3 regions of the Streptomyces sp. NPDC048659 genome follow, and region 2 is predicted to be linked to each of the others. Evidence: riboswitches for the same ligand, from Rfam matches in the RefSeq annotation. Region 2 holds a riboswitch; each other region holds the start of a gene.
The links. A riboswitch is a leader RNA that binds a small molecule or an ion and turns the genes downstream of it on or off. The one in region 2 is predicted to bind thiamine pyrophosphate.

Region 1 (6,062 bases), on a different contig from region 2:
GTCGCGCATGACGACGACCCGGTCGGCGAGCGCGAATGCCTCGCCCTGGTCGTGGGTGACGGCGAGGACGGTGGTGCCGAGGCGGGCGAAGAGGCCCCGGAGCTCGACCACGAGCCGTTCGCGCAGCCCCCGGTCGAGCTGGCCGAGCGGCTCGTCGAGCATGAGGAGCCGGGGCCGGGGGGCGAGGGCGCGCGCGAGGGCGACCCGCTGCTGTTCGCCGCCGGAGAGCGCGGAGACCGCGCGGCGGCCGGCGCCGGGCAGCCCGACGAGGTCGAGGAGCTCCTCGACGCGCGGCCCCTGCTCCGCGCGGGGCACGCCGTGCATCCGCAGCCCGAAGGCGACGTTCCCGGCGACGTCCCGCTGCGGGAAGAGCTGGTGGTCCTGGAACATGAGGCCGACCCCGCGCCGGTGCGCGGGCACCCCGGTCTGGTCGGCGCCGCCGAGGAGCACCCGGCCGGCGGTGAGCGGCTGGAGTCCGGCGACGGCCCGCAGCAGGGTGGACTTGCCGCTGCCGCTGGGGCCGAGCACGCACACGATCTCGTGCTCGGCGACCTCCAGGTCCACCGCGTCGAGGACCGCGCGGTCGCCGAAGCGGACGGTCGTGTCCGTGAGCGTCAGCATCAGAACTCCCCCGAGGTCCGGTCGGTGCGAAGCCGTTCGAGGAGCAGCAGAGACACCGCGCACACCACCATGAGGATCGTCGAGAGGGCCATGGCCTGGCCGTAGTTGAGCTCGCCGGGCCGGCCGAGCAGGCGGGCGACGGCCACCGGCAGGGTCGGGTTGTCGGGGCGGGCGATGAAGACCGTGGCGCCGAACTCGCCGAGCGAGACGGCGAAGGCGAACCCGGCGGCGATGAGCAGGGCCCGCCGCACCAGCGGCAGGTCGACCTCGCGCCAGGCGCGCCACGGGGAGGCGCCGAGGACGGCGGCGGCCTCGCGGAGCCGTTCGTCGACCGCGCGGAGCACGGGGAGCATGGTCCGTACGACGAAGGGGACGCCGACCAGCGCCTGGGCGAGCGGGACGAGGATCCAGCTCGCGCGCAGGTCGAGCGGCGGTTCGTCGAGGGTGATGAGGAAGCCGAAGCCGACGGTGACGGCGGACACCCCGAGCGGCAGCATGAGCAGCGCGTCGAAGCCGCGGACCAGCCGCCCGGCCCGCCGGGTGAGCGCGGCGGCGGCGAGCCCGCCGATGACGAGGGCGATGGCGGTGGCGGCGAGCGCGTACTGGAGGGAGTTGACGATGGTGTCGGTCATCGGCACGAGGAAGGTGCCGTTCTCGTCGACGGTCTGGAGCGCCCGGTAGTAGTCGAGGCCATAGCCGGCGGGGGTGGCGAGGGAGCGTTCGACGAGGACGCCGAGCGGCGCCAGGATGAGCAGCCCGATCGACAGCAGGACGGCGGCGAGCAGCAGCCACTGGCCCGCGCCGCGCGGGCGGGCGGCGGTCCGCTCGGCGGGGACCAGCCGCAGGGCGGTCTCGCGGCGGCGGACCATCCGGGCGTGCAGGAGGAGGATCGCGGCGACGGCGAGGAACTGCACGATGGTGAGGACGGCGGCGGTGGAGAGCTGGAGCCGGTCGGCGGTCTGCCGGTAGATCTCGGTCTCCAGGGTGGAGTACGCGGGGCCGCCGAGGATCTGCACGATGCCGAAGGAGCTCGCGGTGAACAGGAAGACCATGAGCGCGGCGGCGGCGACGGACGGCCCGAGGGCGGGCAGGGTGACCGTCCGGAAGGCGCGCCACCGGGAGGCGCCGAGGACCCGGGCGGCCTCCTCCTGGCGCGGGTCGAGCTGGGCCCAGAGGCCGCCGACGGTGCGGACGACGACGGCGTAGTTGAAGAAGACGTGGGCGATGAGGATGGCCCAGACGCCGGTGTCGAGGCGGACGCCCCACAGCTCGTCGAGGAGTCCGCGGCGCCCGACGAGGGCGAGGAACGCGGTGCCGACCATGACGGTGGGCAGCACGAAGGGCACGGTGACGACGGCCCGCAGGATCCCCTTGCCGGGGAAGTCGAGGCGGGCGAAGACGTACGCGCCGGGGAGCGCGATCAGCAGGGTGAGCGCGGTGGAGGCGAGCGCCTGCCACAGCGTGAACCACAGCACGTCGAGGATCTCGGGGCTGCCGAGCGTCTCGGTGAAGCGGCCGAGCTCCCAGTGCCCGTCCGGCCGCAGTCCGCGCTCGACGATGGAGACGACGGGCCAGGCGAAGAAGACCGCGAAGAACGCGGCGGGCAGCGCCATGAGGGCGAGCCGCGCCGCGTTCCCCGTACGGCCGGGGCGGCCCTGGCGGGCCGGCGCGGCTACTTCAGGACGAGCGAGGTCCACTGCTGGATCCACTGGTCACGGTTGGCGGCGATCTTGTCGGGGGCCATGGTCTGCGGCTTGTCGACGACCACGCCGTGCTTGGTGAAGAGCTCGGGGAGGGTCGCGTCGTTCGTCACCGGGTTGACGAACATCTGGAGCGGCATGTCGTCCTGGAACTTCTTGGAGATCAGGAAGTCGATCAGCGCCTTGCCACCCTCGGGGTTCTTCGCCCCGTTCAGCAGGCCGGCGAACTCGGTCTGGCGGAAGCAGGTGCCGGTGGAGACGCCGGTGGGGGCGACCTTCGGCTGGGGCTCGGCGTAGAGCACCTCGACCGGGGGGCTGGAGGCGTAGGAGACGACGAGCGGGCGGTCGCCCTTGGCCTTCTTGCCGCCGGCGGAGCCGGAGAACTCCTGGTTGTAGGCGAGCTCCCAGCTGTCGACGGTCTTCACGCCGTTGTCCTTGAGCTTCTTCCAGTAGTCCTGCCAGCCCGCGTCGCCGTACTGCGCGGCGGTGCCCAGCAGGAAGCCGAGGCCCGGGGAGGACCGCTCGGGGTTCTCGACGACGAGGAGGTCCTTGTACGCGGGCTTCGCCAGGTCGTCGAAGGTGACCGGCGGGGCCAGCTTCTTGTCGGCGAAGTACTGCTTGTCGTAGTTGACGCAGATGTCGCCGGAGTCGATCGGGGTGACCCGGTGCTCCTTGTCGAGCTGGAGCGCGGCGGGGACCCGGTCCAGTCCCTTGGCCTGGTACGGCGTGAAGATGCCGTTGTCGAGGGCGCGGGAGAGCAGCGTGTTGTCGACGCCGAAGAAGACGTCGCCCTGGGGGGAGCCCTTGGTCAGGATCTCCTTGTTGATGGCCGCGCCGGCGTCGCCGCTCTTGAGGACCTTGACGGTGAAACCCGTCTGCTTGGTGAAGTCCGCCAGCACCTCCTTGGAGGCGTTGAAGGAGTCGTGGCTGACGAGCGTGACGGTCTTCGGCGCGGGCGTGCCGGTGGCCTTGTCCTTGCCGGTGTCCCCGCCGCCGCAGGCGGCCAGGGTGGTGACGCCGAGCGCCGCGACGAGTGCGGCGGCGGCCGCCTTCTTGGTGTTCACGTGGATGTCCTCCTGGGGGTGTCCAGGAAGAGACGCGGCCCTGCCCGCGCCCGGGGGGACCGGACGCGGGCAGGGCGCAACAGCTCGAGTTACGACCGAACTTCCTACCCAGAATGACCTGGGCGAGGTTCAGAGGGTCTGCGGCCTGACGGTGCCGCACTCTCAGCGCTGTGGCGCTCCCCTGTCGGAATATGAAGATGTGTTCGAGCTCAGACTACAAGGTCAGCGCTCGGCGGCGGCCAGCTGTCCACAGGCGCCGTCGATCTCCTGGCCCCGGGTGTCACGCACGGTGACGGGCACCCCGTGGCGCGCGATGGCCTCGACGAACGCCTTCTCGTCCTCGGGCCGCGACGCGGTCCACTTGGAGCCGGGCGTCGGGTTCAGCGGGATCAGGTTGACGTGCACCCGCTTGCCCTTGAGCAGCTTGCCGAGCAGGTCGCCGCGCCATGCCTGGTCGTTGATGTCCCGGATCAGGGCGTACTCGATGGAGACCCGGCGGCCGGACTTCTCCGCGTACTCCCAGGCGGCGTCGAGGACCTCGCGGACCTTCCACCGGGTGTTCACGGGGACGAGGGTGTCGCGCAGCTCGTCGTCGGGGGCGTGCAGCGAGACCGCGAGGCGGCACTTGAAGCCCTCGTCGGCGAACCGCAGCATCGCCGGGACGAGCCCGACGGTGGAGACGGTGATGCCGCGCTGGGACAGGCCGAGGCCGTCGGGCTCGGGGTCGGTGAGCCGGCGGATGGCGCCGACGACCCGCTTGTAGTTGGCGAGCGGCTCGCCCATGCCCATGAAGACGATGTTGGAGAGCCGCGCGGGCCCGCCGGGCACCTCTCCGTCGCGCAGGGCGCGCATCCCGTCGACGATCTGGTGGACGATCTCGGCGGTGGACAGGTTGCGGTCGAGCCCCGCCTGGCCGGTGGCGCAGAACGGGCAGTTCATCCCGCAGCCCGCCTGCGAGGAGATGCACATGGTCACCCGGTCCGGGTAGCGCATGAGCACCGACTCGACGAGCGTGCCGTCGTGCAGCCGCCACAGCGTCTTGCGGGTGGTGTCGTCGTCACAGGAGATGTGCCGCACGACCGACATCAGATCGGGCAGCAGCTCCCCCGCCAGCTTCTCGCGCGAGCCGGCGGGGATGTCGGTCCACTCCGCCGGGTCGTGCGCGTAGCGCGCGAAGTAGTGCGTGGACAGCTGCTTGGCGCGAAACGGCTTCTCGCCGATCGCGGCGACCGCCTCCTTGCGCTCGGCGGGCGTGAGGTCGGCGAGGTGCCGCGGCGGCTTCTTGGCTCCGCGCGGGGCGACGAAAGTGAGTTCTCCGGGCTTGGGCATGGTCCTACCAGTGTCGCAGACGGAAACCCATGACCTCCGTTTGTCCGGCCGCCGAGCGGTGGCTGATGGTGGCCATTGGTGATCGTTGGCGGCCCTCAGACGGCCCAGAGACGGCCCCACGGCCGGGCCCTTTCGGGGTCGGCCTCACGCTATGGGCGGACGTAGATCACGGTGGCATCGTCATGCGGTTTGCTGCGGGGCCACCTGGTCAGGGCGATGTCGGACAGCTCCGCGTCGCGAACCCGGCGGACCAGCGCCTCGGGCCCTTCCTGCTCCAGAAGGTCCAGGCAGCCCGCCCAGTCGGCCAAGGCGAACGCCGTCACGGCACGGGCAGCCCCATCAGTCATGAGCGCTGCCCGCGCCACGTCACGCACGGGAAAGGAGCCGCACACCGCCGCCTCGGCGGCCTGGGGCTCCGAGGCGGCCACCCAGTAGCCTCCCGGTCGATTCCGCGAGGCTCGTTCCACCTGCACGAGGCGGGCGTGGAGGTGCCGACGCTCGGGCGACCCGGGGACCGCGCGCTTCATGGCGGCCCGCTCGCTCCGGCCCACCTCCGCGAGGCGGGCGTCCGAGACCGCGTCCACCACCCCTCCGTGCTCCACCACGAGGGTGCAGTCTCCCAGGACCAGCCACTCAACTACGTCCTCGCGCAGCCGAAGGGCGGCGAGCGTCGCCGACGGGGACAGCGGATCGCCAAGGGCGCACGTGTCGCGATGCGCGCGGGCCGTGTGCTCGATCGCGCCGGCGAGGGCGTCCCGAAGGGTCCCGTCCCCGCCGGCCGCACTGCACAGCGCCGTACCCAGCGTCCTGGCGAACCAGGAGACACCGTGAATACACGGCGCCTGAAGCGTGTCGGGCATACCGGCACCGTCCACGACGACGGCCACGCAGTCGCCCCAGGCCGCGAAATCCTCATTGGCCCGCCCCGGGCACGCGCTGCTGGACGCCGACACATCCATGTCAGGCAGCCTCGTGCCGGAGCACGCCGCTTGCCGATCGGCTCGCCGTCACCGACTTGTCGCTGGGGTCGTAGTCGCACGCCACGACCATGGAGAAGGGCTCGGTGCCCGCTTCCTCATAGAGGGACGAGAGGTTTTCGCTCAGGTAGTGAGCCACGCCGAGCGACCCAACGGCATGGACTCCGGCGATCAGAACGAACGTCCCTTGCCCGTCAGGTCGCGGGAGCCTGCCGAGGTAGGCCACGTCTGCCGGCGCCGGGTCCTGCGGGTCATCGCTCGGCGACGTGTATACCTTGCCGCTCTCCCGCTCCGTGAGAGCCCACCGCCCGTCGGGCAGCGTCTCGAACGAGAGCCGGGGGTCCTGAGCGAGCGCGGCGGCAGCCTCCGGG
Region 2 (6,062 bases):
CCTGATATTCGGCGCCGTCGCCGCGGCCGGACTGCTCTGCGCGGCGGCCGGACTGCTGGTGACCGCCCTGCGCAACGGCGCCACGGAGGTCCCGGCCGAGAGCGAGGACCCCGAACTCGCCCGCGCGCGAGAGGCATGGGGCCGCGCCCTGACGGACCGCGGCATCCTGCCCTTCCTCGACGAGGCCCGCGCGGCGTACACCCCCCGCGAGCCCTCCGGACCCCGCCCGCCGACGGGCCGCATCCCCAAGGTCGGCTACACCGGCCCGGACTTCACCAGCCCCTCCGAAGACACCCCGTCCCCCCGCCCGAGCTTCTCCAGCCCGGACTTCACCAGCCCGGACTTCGGCGGCCCGGAGCACCTCCCGGAGTAGGCCGGAGGCTGAGGGAGGCGGCGACGGAAGCGGAAGCAAATGCGTCGATTTCCGCACTGACCACCTACGATGCACCCGTTCCTCCGGAAGTTACGGATCGTCGTGCGTCGAAAGAAGCCCATGCGCCTGTCCAGCGCCCTCAGGAAGGCCGCCGTGGGCGCGGCCGCGATATCCCTCCTCACCGCGTGCGTGGGAGGCGGGGCGCCGGGCGCCGGGGCGGCGGGCGAGAAGCCGGGCGGGGCGGCGGAGAGCGGCGCCGGGCCCTCCGAACGGCCCGCCGCCTGGACGGACCTGCCGGTGCGGGCCGGCACCCGGGACGCCGTCCACAAGGACACCGACCAGCGCGTGTACCAGGTGCGGATCACCGTCGAGAGCCTGGTCCGCGGCTCGGCGGAGGACATGCGGGGCGCACAGGTGGACGAGGAGCTGAAGGGCACGGTGCCCCACTACGTGGGCTACCAGGTGACCAACACCAGCCGCAAGCAGATCCCCGCCTCGTACATGGTGGGCAGCGGCTTCGCGCTGAACGCCACCGACTGGACGCGCGGGGAGGAGATCCGCATCAGCGGCGGCCGGCCCGGCGGGGGCGACCTGCCCTGCTCGGACACCGCGCCGAAGACGCTCCCGCCCGGCGCCTCGTTCCGCTCCTGCGCGGCCTTCACGCTGCCCGCCGGTGTCGGCGTGCTGTCGGTGACGCACCACACCGACGGCACCTTCGCGACGGGCGGCCCGATCGCGAGCTGGCCCGTCGAGGGCGGGGTGCGGGCCGCGTCCGCCGGGCTCGCGGGGCCGGGCGAGACCCTCCTCGTCCGGTGGCGCGACATCGACCGCGGCGTCCTCGAACTGCCGGCCACCCCGGTCTCCGTACGCCGGGGCGACCCCGCCGACCTCGCGGGCCTGGACCTCGGCCTCGACCCGCACGAGCGGCGCGGCGTCCCGTACTACGTGCTGATCAGGTACACCAACCCCGGCCCGGGGAAGCTCTATCCCTCCCAGGCCGGCGATGTCCGGCTGCTCACCGAGGGCGGCCGGCAGATCGCGGGGAAGACCCCGTTCCTCTTCCGCGGGAAGATCCCCGGCTGTCCCTCCGACTGGGTCGCCCGGCTGGTCCCGGCGGGCGGCGATGTGACGCAGTGCAGCATCCACATGCTGCCGGACGACGGCGACAAGCCGCTCGCCGTCGGCTTCGCGGAGGCGGACCGGACAGGTCTGGTGACCTGGCGGGCCCCCCTCCGCTGAGCCCTGCGGGGCAGCCCGCCTACCGGCCGCCGGTCTCCGCCAGCGGCAGGTAGACGCGGTTGCCGGCCGCCGCGAACTCGGCCGACTTCTCGGCCATGCCCGCCTGGATCTCGTCCGCCTTCAGGTCGCCGCCGTGCTCGCGGCGGATGTCCTGGGAGATCTTCATCGAGCAGAACTTCGGCCCGCACATCGAGCAGAAGTGGGCCGTCTTCGCGGGCTCCGCCGGCAGCGTCTCGTCGTGGAACTCACGGGCCGTGACCGGGTCCATCGCCAGGTTGAACTGGTCCTCCCAGCGGAACTCGAAGCGCGCGTCCGACAGCGCGTCGTCCCACTCCTGCGCGCCCGGGTGGCCCTTGGCCAGGTCCGCCGCGTGGGCCGCGATCTTGTAGGTGATGACGCCGGTCTTCACGTCGTCCTTGTTGGGCAGGCCCAGGTGCTCCTTGGGCGTCACGTAGCAGAGCATCGCGGTGCCCCACCAGGCGATCATCGCGGCGCCGATGCCCGAGGTGATGTGGTCGTACGCCGGGGCGACGTCCGTGGTCAGCGGGCCGAGCGTGTAGAACGGCGCCTCCTCGCAGATCTCCTGCTGGAGGTCGATGTTCTCCTTGATCTTGTGCATCGGGACGTGCCCCGGGCCCTCGATCATGGTCTGGACGTTGTGCCGCTTGGCGATGGTGTTGAGCTCGCCCAGCGTCTTCAGCTCCGCGAACTGCGCCGCGTCGTTGGCGTCCGCGATGGAGCCCGGACGCAGGCCGTCGCCCAGCGAGTAGGTGACGTCGTACGCCGCGAGGATCTCGCAGAGCTCCTCGAAGTTCGTGTAGAGGAAGTTCTCCCGGTGGTGCGCGAGACACCAGGCGGCCATGATCGAGCCGCCGCGCGAGACGATGCCGGTCTTGCGGCGGGCGGTCAGCGGCACGTACGGCAGCAGCACGCCGGCGTGCACCGTCATGTAGTCGACGCCCTGTTCGGCCTGCTCGATGACCGTGTCCTTGTAGATCTCCCAGGTCAGCTCCTCGGCCTTGCCGTCCACCTTCTCCAGGGCCTGGTAGAGCGGCACGGTGCCGATCGGCACGGGGGAGTTGCGCAGCACCCACTCGCGGGTGGTGTGGATGTTGCGGCCGGTGGAGAGGTCCATGACCGTGTCGGCGCCCCACTTGGTCGCCCAGGTCATCTTCTCCACCTCCTCCTCGATGGAGGAGGTGACGGCGGAGTTGCCGATGTTGGCGTTGACCTTCACCAGGAACCGCTTGCCGATGATCATCGGCTCGATCTCCGGGTGGTTGACGTTCGCCGGCAGCACCGCGCGGCCCGCCGCGATCTCCTCGCGGACGACCTCGGGGGAGACGTTCTCGCGGATCGCCACGTACTCCATCTCCGGGGTGACCTCGCCCCGGCGGGCGTACGCGAGCTGCGTCACCGCCTGGCCTGACCGGCCCCGGCGGGGCAGCCGCGGCCGGCCCGGGAAGACGGCGTCGAGGTTCTTGAGCCCGCCGCCGCGCGGCGAGGTGTGCTTGATGCCGTCGTCCTCGGGGCGGACCGGGCGGCCCGCGTACTCCTCGGTGTCGCCGCGCGCGATGATCCAGTTCTCGCGCAGCGGGGCCAGTCCGCGGCGGACGTCGGTCTCGACGGCCGGGTCGGTGTACGGGCCGGACGTGTCGTACAGCGTCACGTCCTTGCCGTTGGTGAGGTGCACCTGGCGGACCGGCACCCGGAGGTCGGGGCGGGAGCCCTCGACGTATCCCTTGTGCCAGCCCGGCGTGCGCTCCTGCGGGCCGTTCTGGTCGGAGGCAGGCGTGCGTGCATCCTGAATGGTCATCAGACCGAATCTCCCTACGCCGGCATTACCCGGTAACAGGTTCGGCGGTCGGCGCAGCCTCTTCCCGTACGTACGTCCAGTACGCGCGTACGGTGATCAGCGCCCTCTCAGCCCGGTGCTCCGAGCTCCCGCGTGTGCAAAGGTGTCACCACGCTAGCGCCCTCCCTGGCGTGCTGAACAGTGGGTCTCCGCGCGTTCTTGCGATGATCGGGCGGTGACTTCCACGCAGCAGAGCCCCGATGCGCACGGCCCGGGCGGGCACGACGGCCACGAAGGGCACGGTGGTGGCCATGGCGGCCACGGCGGCGGCCACGGCTCCGACGGTGGCGGGAACGGCTCCGACGGCCACGGCTCCGGCGGCGGCCACGGGCACGCGCACACCCACAGCCACGGCCCCGCCGCGCCCGTCTCGCGTCATCTGCGCAAGGTCATCGCCGCCGTCCTGATCCCCTTCGGCGCCGCCGTCCTGATCGGCCTCGCCGTGCTCTGGCCCGGCGGCGCCCCGGCGCACGAGCGCACCGGCGTCGGCTTCGACCGGCAGACCGAGCAGGGCAAGGTCGTCTCCGTCGAGCGGGTCGACTGCAAGGACGTGAACGTCGCCCAGGTCCCGCCGACCGGCGACACCTCGACACCGGAGGGGCGCGAGGCGGTCGCCTCCCAGCAGGGCCGGTGCGAGAAGGCGACGGTCGAGGTCACCTCGGGCCCGGAGAAGGGCAGGACCTTCACCGAGGTCGTGCAGCCGGACGCGCCCCGGCAGCTCGACGCGGGGCAGGGCGTGGTCGTCGCGTACGCCCCCGACGCGCCGCGCGACCTGCAGTACTCGGTCACGGACATCAACCGCAAGGTGCCGCTCGCCGTGCTGGCCGCCATCTTCGCGCTGGTGGTCGTGGCCGTCGGCCGGATGCGCGGCGTGATGGCGCTGATCGCGCTCATCGTGAGCTTCCTGGTGCTGACCCTGTTCATCCTCCCGGCGATCCTCCAGGGGTCGAACCCGCTGGTGGTCGCCATCGTGGGAGCGAGCGCGATCATGCTCATCGCGCTCTACATGTGCCACGGGCTCTCGGCCAGGACCTCGGTGGCGGTGCTCGGCACCCTGGTCTCGCTGCTGCTGATCGGGCTGTTCGGCTCGTTCTTCATCGGCTGGGCCTCGCTCAGCGGCAACACCGACGACAACACCGGCCTGATCCACGGGCTTTATCCGGACATCGACATGTCGGGCCTGCTGCTCGCGAGCGTCATCATCGGTTCGCTCGGCGTGCTCGACGACGTGACGGTGACCCAGACCTCCGCGGTCTGGGAGCTGCACGCGGCGGACCCGAGGATGGGCCCGCGGGCGCTGTACCGGGCGGGCATCCGGATCGGCCGCGACCACATCGCGTCGGTCGTGAACACCCTGGTCCTCGCCTACGCCGGCGCCGCGCTGCCGCTGCTGCTGCTGTTCTCGATCGCCCAGAGCAGCGTGGGCACGGTGGCCAACAGCGAGCTGGTCGCGGAGGAGATCGTCCGGACCCTGATCGGCTCGATCGGCCTGGTCCTGTCGGTGCCGGTCACCACCGCCCTCGCGGCGCTGGTGGTCTCCGCCGACCGCCCGGCGGCCCCGGGGCAGCGTCCGGCCCGGGGTGGACGCCGCCGTCGGGCCAAGTGACCCCGCGGGCCGGGGCGGACGGGGGCCGGGCGCGGCCTACCGGCCGTGGTGGGCCCCTTCGGCCGCCTCAGCCGGCGTTCTCCTCCGCGAGGATCCGGCCGAGCGCCGCCTCCAGGTTGTCCTCGAAGTCGCCGAGGTCGCGCTCCTGACCGAGCGGGACCAGCTTGTCCGTACGGTCGAGGAAGGCGACGAGCGGTGGCGCGCTGGCGCGGAACAGGGCCCGGTCGCTGCCGACCTGGAGCCGGATCATCACGTCGGAGAGCCCGTCCGGGTCGGTCGGGGCGATGTGCACGTCCCCGTCCCCACTGGGCCTGTTGATCCCGTCGAGCAGCAGTTCCCGGCCGAACGCCCAGGTCACCGGCGCGTCTCCGGGAAGGTGGAAGGTCATCCGCACCGCATAGGGGTCGCGGGCCTCGTATCGCAGTTCCACCGGGATTCTGAAGGAGAGCTCCTCGGAGACGAGGAAGCTCATCAGGACCTCGGCCTGAACCGTCTCTCGCATCATGTACCCCGCAGTAGACGAAGCAGTTGTGTGAACACGCTGCTGAAAGCTGTGGTCGAAACGGCCAGGAATGATCCCCCATGGCCCTCTTGACGCAATCGTGCTGTACGCGCTAGCAGATCACAAGGAGTGATTTTTCAGATACTGATAGAGAAGACGAGCGAACTGAAGAGCCTTCCGATCTCGTTCTGTAGCTGTGCGATCGCAGGTAGCAACCGTTCTTCCTGGTGAAGCGGCACGGAAATGGCCATCGCGGCGGCTGTCGACCCCGCTGTGAGGGGGATGGCGGCACAGACAGTGCCGAGCGCATATTCCTGACGCTCCACCAGGGGTTCCATACGCCCTATACCGCCCAAACGGTCCAAAAGGGCATGGCGATTACGCACCGTATACGGCGTGATGGCTTCCACCGGGTGGCGGTCGAGGTGGTCTTGACGACTCTTCAGATCGAGTTGACTCAGCAGGCACTGCCCGATGGCGTGCGCGT
Region 3 (6,062 bases), on a different contig from region 2:
GTGTCGGCGGTGGCCGAGCTGGAGTCGGGTCAGACGGCGAGCGCCTGGGCGCGGCGCTTCACCTCCGTGCCGCGATTCTCACTCAGGGCCTGCGCGGGGGTGCCGGGCAGGGTCGGGTCCGGAGTGAAGAGCCACTCCAGCATCTCCTCGTCGCTGAAGCCGTCGTCCCGCAGGAGCGTCAGGGTGCCGGCGAGGCCCTTGACGACCTTGTCGCCGTCGATGAAGGCTTCGGGCACCTGGAGCACCTTGCGCTCGCCGCGGCGCACGGCGATGAGCTGGCCCTCCTTGACCAGCTGCCGCACGCGCGTCACCTCGACGTCGAGCATCTCGGCGATGTCGGGGAGGAAGAGCCAGGCGGGGACGAGAGCATCGGTTCTTGCGTCAATCTCGGTCACAGGACAAGCGTGCCATCCCGGACCGACAGCCGGTAGTCGGGCCCTACCGGACCGCCGCCTTCAGGGGGACGGAGGGGTCGGCGGCGCGCGCCGGGTCCACCGGAGTGCGCCGCTCGATCAGCCGGCGCCCCTGGGCGAGGTCGCGGGGGCGGCTGACGGTGAGCACCGCGACCGGCACCTCCTCGCGGAGCCACAGCACGGTCCACGCCTCCTCGGCCGGGTCGCCGCGCCACAGCAGGGTGTCGGCGGCGGCGTGGTGGCCGGCGTACTGGACGAAGCGGCCGAACTGCTCGGACCAGAAGTAGGGCACCGGGTCGTAGGGCTCCGCCGCCCCGCCGAGGATGTCGGCGGCGACGGTACGGGGGCCCTGGAGGGCGTTGTCCCAGTGGTGGACGAGCAGCCGCTCGCCGTAGCGGCCCGAGGGGAAGGAGGCGCAGTCGCCGACCGCGTACACGTCGGGCAGGGAGGCGCGCAGCCGGTCGTCGGCGGTGACGGCGCCGCCCGGGTCGAGGGCGATGCCGGAGCCGACGAGCCAGCCGGTGTCGGGGCGGGCGCCGATGCCGACGACGACGGCGTCGGCGGGCAGCTCGGCGCGCTCGCCGGAGTTCCCGGCGCCCTCGGCGAGCAGGACCCGGCCCTTCTCGACGCCGGCCACGCGCGCGCTCAGCCGCAGCTCGGCGCCGTGCTCGGCGTACCAGCCGACCATGGGCGCGGTGACCTCGGCGGGCAGGGCTCCGGCGAGGGGGCGGTCGGCGGCCTCGACGACGGTGACCGCGCAGCCGGCCGCGCGGGCGGCGGTGGCGAACTCGGCGCCGATCCAGCCGGCGCCGACGACCACGACGTCGTGGCGGCGGGCGAGCACCTCGCCGAGCCGGACGGCGTCGTCGAGGGTGCGCAGCAGGTGGACGCCGGGGACGTCCTCGGTGCCGGGCAGGGTGAGCGGGCGCGCGCCGGTCGCGAGGACCAGCGTGTCGTACCCGACGGGTCCGGCCTCGGTGTCGATCTCGTGGTCGGCGGCGCGCAGTCCGGTGACGGCGACGCCGAGCCGCAGGGTGATGCCGAGGGAGTCGAAGTCGATGTCGAAGGCGGAGCCCTCGGCGGTGCCGAGGAGGACGGCCTTGGAGAGCGGGGGCCGGTCGTAGGGCTGGTGGGGTTCGGCGCCGATGAGGGTCACGGGGCCGGTGAAGCCCTGTTCGCGCAGGGCGACGGCGGTCTGGACGCCCGCCATGCCGGCGCCGACGATCACGACGTGCCGGGCGGTGGGCCGCGGGGTCTGCTTCTGCTCGCTCACCCGACCACCTTACGCATCTGACGGTCCGTCAGGAAGCCGGGGGGCCTGCGACGGGCCGCGCGCTGCGGCTAGTGTGGCGGGCGTAAAGCACTCGCGGGAGCCCGGACGCACCGGGCTGAGAGGGAGGCTGTCCGGCCTCCGACCGTACGAACCTGATCCGGGTCATGCCGGCGAAGGGAGGGGCTGGACGCCCATGTCGCGTACACGCGGTACCACCGACGTCCTCGTCATCGGGGGCGGCATCATCGGCCTGGTCACGGCCTGGCGGGCGGCGCAGCGCGGGCTGCGCGTCGCCGTGGCCGACCCCGAACCCGGCGGCGGCGCGGCCCGGGTGGCGGCGGGGATGCTGGCCGCCGTCACCGAACTGCACTTCGGCGAGGAGACCCTGCTCGGGCTCAACCTCGACTCCGCCCGCCGCTATCCCGCCTTCGTCGCCGAGCTCGGCGAGGCCACCGGCCACGACGTCGGCTACCGCGCCTGCGGCACCCTCGCGGTCGCCCTGGACACGGACGACCGGGCCCACCTGCGCGAGCTGCACGCCCTGCAGACCCGCTGCGGGCTGGCCTCGGAGTGGCTGAACGGGCGCGAGTGCCGCCGCCTGGAGCCCATGCTGGCGCCGGGTGTGCGGGGCGGGCTGCGGGTGGACGGCGACCACCAGGTCGACCCGCGCCGGCTCGCCGACGCGCTGCTGCTCGCCTGCGAGCGGGCCGGCGTGGTCTTCCACCGGGCGCTCGCCGAGCGGCTCACGGTGAGCGGCGACCGGGCCGTCGGCGCCGAGCTGGCCGCCGGGGCCGAGGTGTCCGGGCTCGCCGCCGACCAGGTGGTGCTGGCGGCCGGCAGCCTGAGCGGGCGGCTGCCCGGGGTGCCGGAGCGGGTGCTGCCGCCGGTGCGGCCGGTGAAGGGCCAGGTGCTGCGGCTGCGGGTGCCCCCCGCGTACGCGCCCTTCCTCTCCCGCACGGTCCGCGCGGTCGTCCGGGGCAGCCACGTCTACCTGGTGCCGCGCGAGAACGGCGAGCTGGTCGTCGGCGCCACCAGCGAGGAGCTCGGCTGGGACACCACGGTGACCGCGGGCGGCGTCTACGAGCTGCTGCGCGACGCGCACGAGCTGGTGCCCGGCATCACCGAGCTGCCGCTCACCGAGACCCGCGCGGGGCTGCGGCCCGCCTCCCCCGACAACGCGCCGCTGCTCGGCCCGAGCGCCCTGCCCGGACTCCACCTGGCCACCGGCCACTACCGCAACGGGGTGCTGCTGACCCCCGTGACCGGCGACGTCATGGCCGAGGCCCTGACCACCGGGGCGCTGCCCGACGCGGCCCGCCCCTTCACCGCCCGCCGCTTCTCCCCCGCACACCTGGAGCACGCATGAACGTGTCCGTGAACGGAGAGCCCCGCGAGCTCGCGGACCCGCTCTCCCTCGACGCCCTCGTCGCCACCCTCACCACCGCCCCCGCCGGGGTGGCCGCCGCCGTGAACGAGACGGTCGTGCCGCGCGGCCGGTGGGCCGCGACGCTGCTCGGCGAGGGCGACCGGGTCGAGATCCTCACCGCCGTCCAGGGAGGCTGAACCATGTCCGACGACGTCTTCGCGCTCGGCGGCACCGAGTTCTCCTCCCGCCTGATCATGGGCACCGGCGGGGCGCCCAGCCTCGACGTGCTCGAACGCTCCCTGACCGTCAGCGGTACGGAGCTGACCACGGTCGCCATGCGCCGCCTGGACCCGAGCGTGCGCGGCTCGGTGCTCTCGGTCCTGGAGCGGCTCGGCATCCGGGTGCTGCCGAACACCGCGGGCTGCTACACGGCGGGCGAGGCGGTGCTGACCGCGCGGCTGGCCCGGGAGGCGCTCGGCACGAACTGGATCAAGGTGGAGGTCATCGCCGACGAGCGGACCCTGCTGCCCGACCCGGTCGAGCTGCTGGACGCCTGCGAGACCCTGGTCGACGACGGCTTCGTGGTGCTGCCGTACACCAACGACGACCCGGTCCTCGCGCGGAAGCTGGAGGACGTGGGCTGCGCGGCGGTGATGCCGCTGGGCTCGCCGATCGGCTCCGGGCTCGGCATCCGCAACCCGCACAACTTCGAGCTGATCGTGGAGCGGGCCGGGGTCCCGGTGATCCTGGACGCGGGCGCCGGGACCGCTTCGGACGCGGCGCTGGCGATGGAGCTGGGCTGCTCGGCGGTGATGCTGGCCTCGGCGGTGACCCGGGCCCAGGAGCCGGTCCTGATGGCCGAGGCGATGCGGCACGCGGTCGAGGCGGGCCGGCTCGCCCACCGCGCGGGCCGCATCCCGCGCCGCCGCTTCGCCGAGGCGTCCTCCCCGCACGAGGGCCGCGCGCGGCTGGACCCGGAGCGCCCGGCGTTCGGCGCCTGACCGCCGGGGACCCCGCCTGACCTCGCCCGACCCCGCCCGTGGCCCGGGTCGCCCGCGTCACAACCGCGCTGCAAGGCGCCGGACGCGGGCGGCGGGCCCCGGCGCGGCTCGTAGACTCGACGCCGTGGACACGACCCTTCAGGACCCTCTCGTCGGGCGGCTGCTCGACGGCCGCTACCGCGTCGACGCGCGCATCGCCGTCGGCGGGATGGCCACGGTCTACCGGGCCGTCGACACCCGCCTGGACCGGGTGCTCGCGCTCAAGGTGATGCACCCGGACCTCGCCACGGACGCCGCGTTCGTGGAGCGGTTCATGCGCGAGGCCAAGTCCGTCGCGCGCCTGGCGCACCCCAACGTCGTCGGGGTCTTCGACCAGGGCGCGGACGGCGCCTACGTGTACCTGGCGATGGAGTACGTGTCCGGCTGCACCCTGCGGGACGTGCTGCGCGAGCGGGGCGCGCTGTCGCCCCGGGCCGCCCTCGACATCCTGGAGCCGGTGCTGGCCGCGCTCGGCGCCGCGCACCGGGCCGGGTTCGTGCACCGGGACATGAAGCCGGAGAACGTCCTCATAGGGGACGACGGCCGGGTCAAGGTCGCCGACTTCGGCCTGGTCCGGGCCGTGGGCTCGGCCACCGACACCACCGGCGCGGTCCTCGGCACCGTCTCGTACCTCGCCCCGGAGCAGATCGAGCACGGCACCGCCGACACCCGCGCCGACGTGTACGCGTGCGGGGTCGTCCTGTACGAGACGCTGACCGGCGCCAAGCCGCACACCGGCGACACCCCCGCCCAAGTCCTCTACCGGCACCTGAACACCGACGTCCCGGCGCCCTCCGGCACCGTCCCGGGGCTCGCCCCCGAGCTGGACGAGCTGGTCGCGAGCGCCACCGCGCGCAACCCCGACCTGCGCCCCTACGACGCGGTCGCGCTGCTCGCCCTGGTCCGCGAGGCCCGCGCCGCACTCGACGACGCGCGGCTCGACGCCGTACCGCCGACCGCGCACCCGCCCGCGCGGGGCGGCGGCTCCGAGGACCGCACCAGCGTCATCCCGCGCCTGCTGCCGCAGCCCGTGGAGCACACGAGCGTGCTGCCCGCCCCGCCGCCCGCGCCCCCGGCCGGCCGCCGCCGGGCGCCCCGGGGGCCGTTCCTGATCGTCGCCGCCGTGCTGCTGGCGCTCGGGCTCGGGGCCGGGGTCTGGTACATCAACTCGGGCCAGTTCACCCGCGTCCCCGCCGTCCTCGGGCAGACCGAGGAGCAGGCCACCCGGCGCCTCGCCGACGCCGGACTCGACGTGGCCGCCACCCGGCGCGCCTTCAGCGACGTGTACGAGCGGGGCACGGTGATGGCCACCGACCCCGGCTCCGGCGAGCGCATCCGCGGCAACGGCACGGTGACCCTCACCGTCTCCCGCGGCCCCGAGATCGTGAAGGTCCCGAACCTGAAGGGCGTCCCGCTCGCCGACGCGAAGAAGCGCCTGGCGGACGAGGGCCTCGCGCCCGGCGTGATCACCTACGCCTTCAGCCAGGCGATCCTCCAGGGCGCCGTCATCAGCTCCGACCCCGAGCCCGGCACCGGGCGCGCCCCCGACTCGGCCATCGCGCTCGTGGTCAGCAAGGGCGCCCCGATCGACGTCCCGGACGTCACCGGCGAGACGGTCGCCGAGGCCACCGCCACCCTCCAGGACGCCGGGCTCAAGGTCACCGTCGCCCCCGAGCGGATCAACTCGCCCGAGGACGCCGGCGCGGTCGCCGCCCAGTCGCTCGCCGAGGGCAGCCGGGCCGCCAAGGGCGACGCGGTCACCCTGACCGTCTCCAAGGGCCCGCGGATGGTCGAGGTGCCGGACGTCGTCGGCATGAAGACCGACGAGGCCAAGGCCGAGCTGGAGACGGCCGGCTTCGAGGTGAAGGTCGAGAAGACCTTCCCCTTCCTCGGCGACACCGTCGGCGGCCAGTCCGTGCCGGGCGACTCCACCGCCGCCCAGGGCTCCGCCATCACGCTCACGATCAAGG

Region 1: linked by a shared signal. The riboswitch ahead of AB0C99_RS17050 (thiamine ABC transporter substrate-binding protein) and the one ahead of thiC (phosphomethylpyrimidine synthase ThiC) in region 2 are both predicted to bind thiamine pyrophosphate.
Region 3: linked by a shared signal. The riboswitch ahead of thiO (glycine oxidase ThiO) and the one ahead of thiC (phosphomethylpyrimidine synthase ThiC) in region 2 are both predicted to bind thiamine pyrophosphate.

The regions. Positions count from the first base shown of each region.
Region 1 is NZ_JBEZHM010000019.1:36,486-42,547, forward strand. Features, by position in the region: gene AB0C99_RS17040 (ABC transporter ATP-binding protein) at 1-621, opposite strand, end outside; gene AB0C99_RS17045 (iron ABC transporter permease) at 621-2,234, opposite strand; gene AB0C99_RS17050 (thiamine ABC transporter substrate-binding protein) at 2,294-3,385, opposite strand; TPP riboswitch at 3,469-3,578, opposite strand; gene rlmN (23S rRNA (adenine(2503)-C(2))-methyltransferase RlmN) at 3,608-4,714, opposite strand; gene AB0C99_RS17060 (protein phosphatase 2C domain-containing protein) at 4,864-5,673, opposite strand; gene AB0C99_RS17065 (sigma-70 family RNA polymerase sigma factor) at 5,675-6,062, opposite strand, start outside.
Region 2 is NZ_JBEZHM010000001.1:240,101-246,162, forward strand. Features, by position in the region: gene AB0C99_RS01160 (hypothetical protein) at 1-373, shown strand, start outside; gene AB0C99_RS01165 (hypothetical protein) at 494-1,612, shown strand; gene thiC (phosphomethylpyrimidine synthase ThiC) at 1,632-3,428, opposite strand; TPP riboswitch at 3,423-3,570, opposite strand; gene AB0C99_RS01175 (YibE/F family protein) at 3,643-5,073, shown strand; gene AB0C99_RS01180 (SsgA family sporulation/cell division regulator) at 5,141-5,575, opposite strand; gene AB0C99_RS01185 (helix-turn-helix domain-containing protein) at 5,713-6,062, opposite strand, start outside.
Region 3 is NZ_JBEZHM010000028.1:95,132-101,193, reverse strand. Features, by position in the region: gene AB0C99_RS22050 (Rv2175c family DNA-binding protein) at 30-395, opposite strand; gene AB0C99_RS22045 (FAD-dependent oxidoreductase) at 439-1,686, opposite strand; TPP riboswitch at 1,770-1,882, shown strand; gene thiO (glycine oxidase ThiO) at 1,880-3,052, shown strand; gene thiS (sulfur carrier protein ThiS) at 3,049-3,249, shown strand; gene AB0C99_RS22030 (thiazole synthase) at 3,253-4,053, shown strand; gene pknB (Stk1 family PASTA domain-containing Ser/Thr kinase) at 4,178-6,062, shown strand, end outside.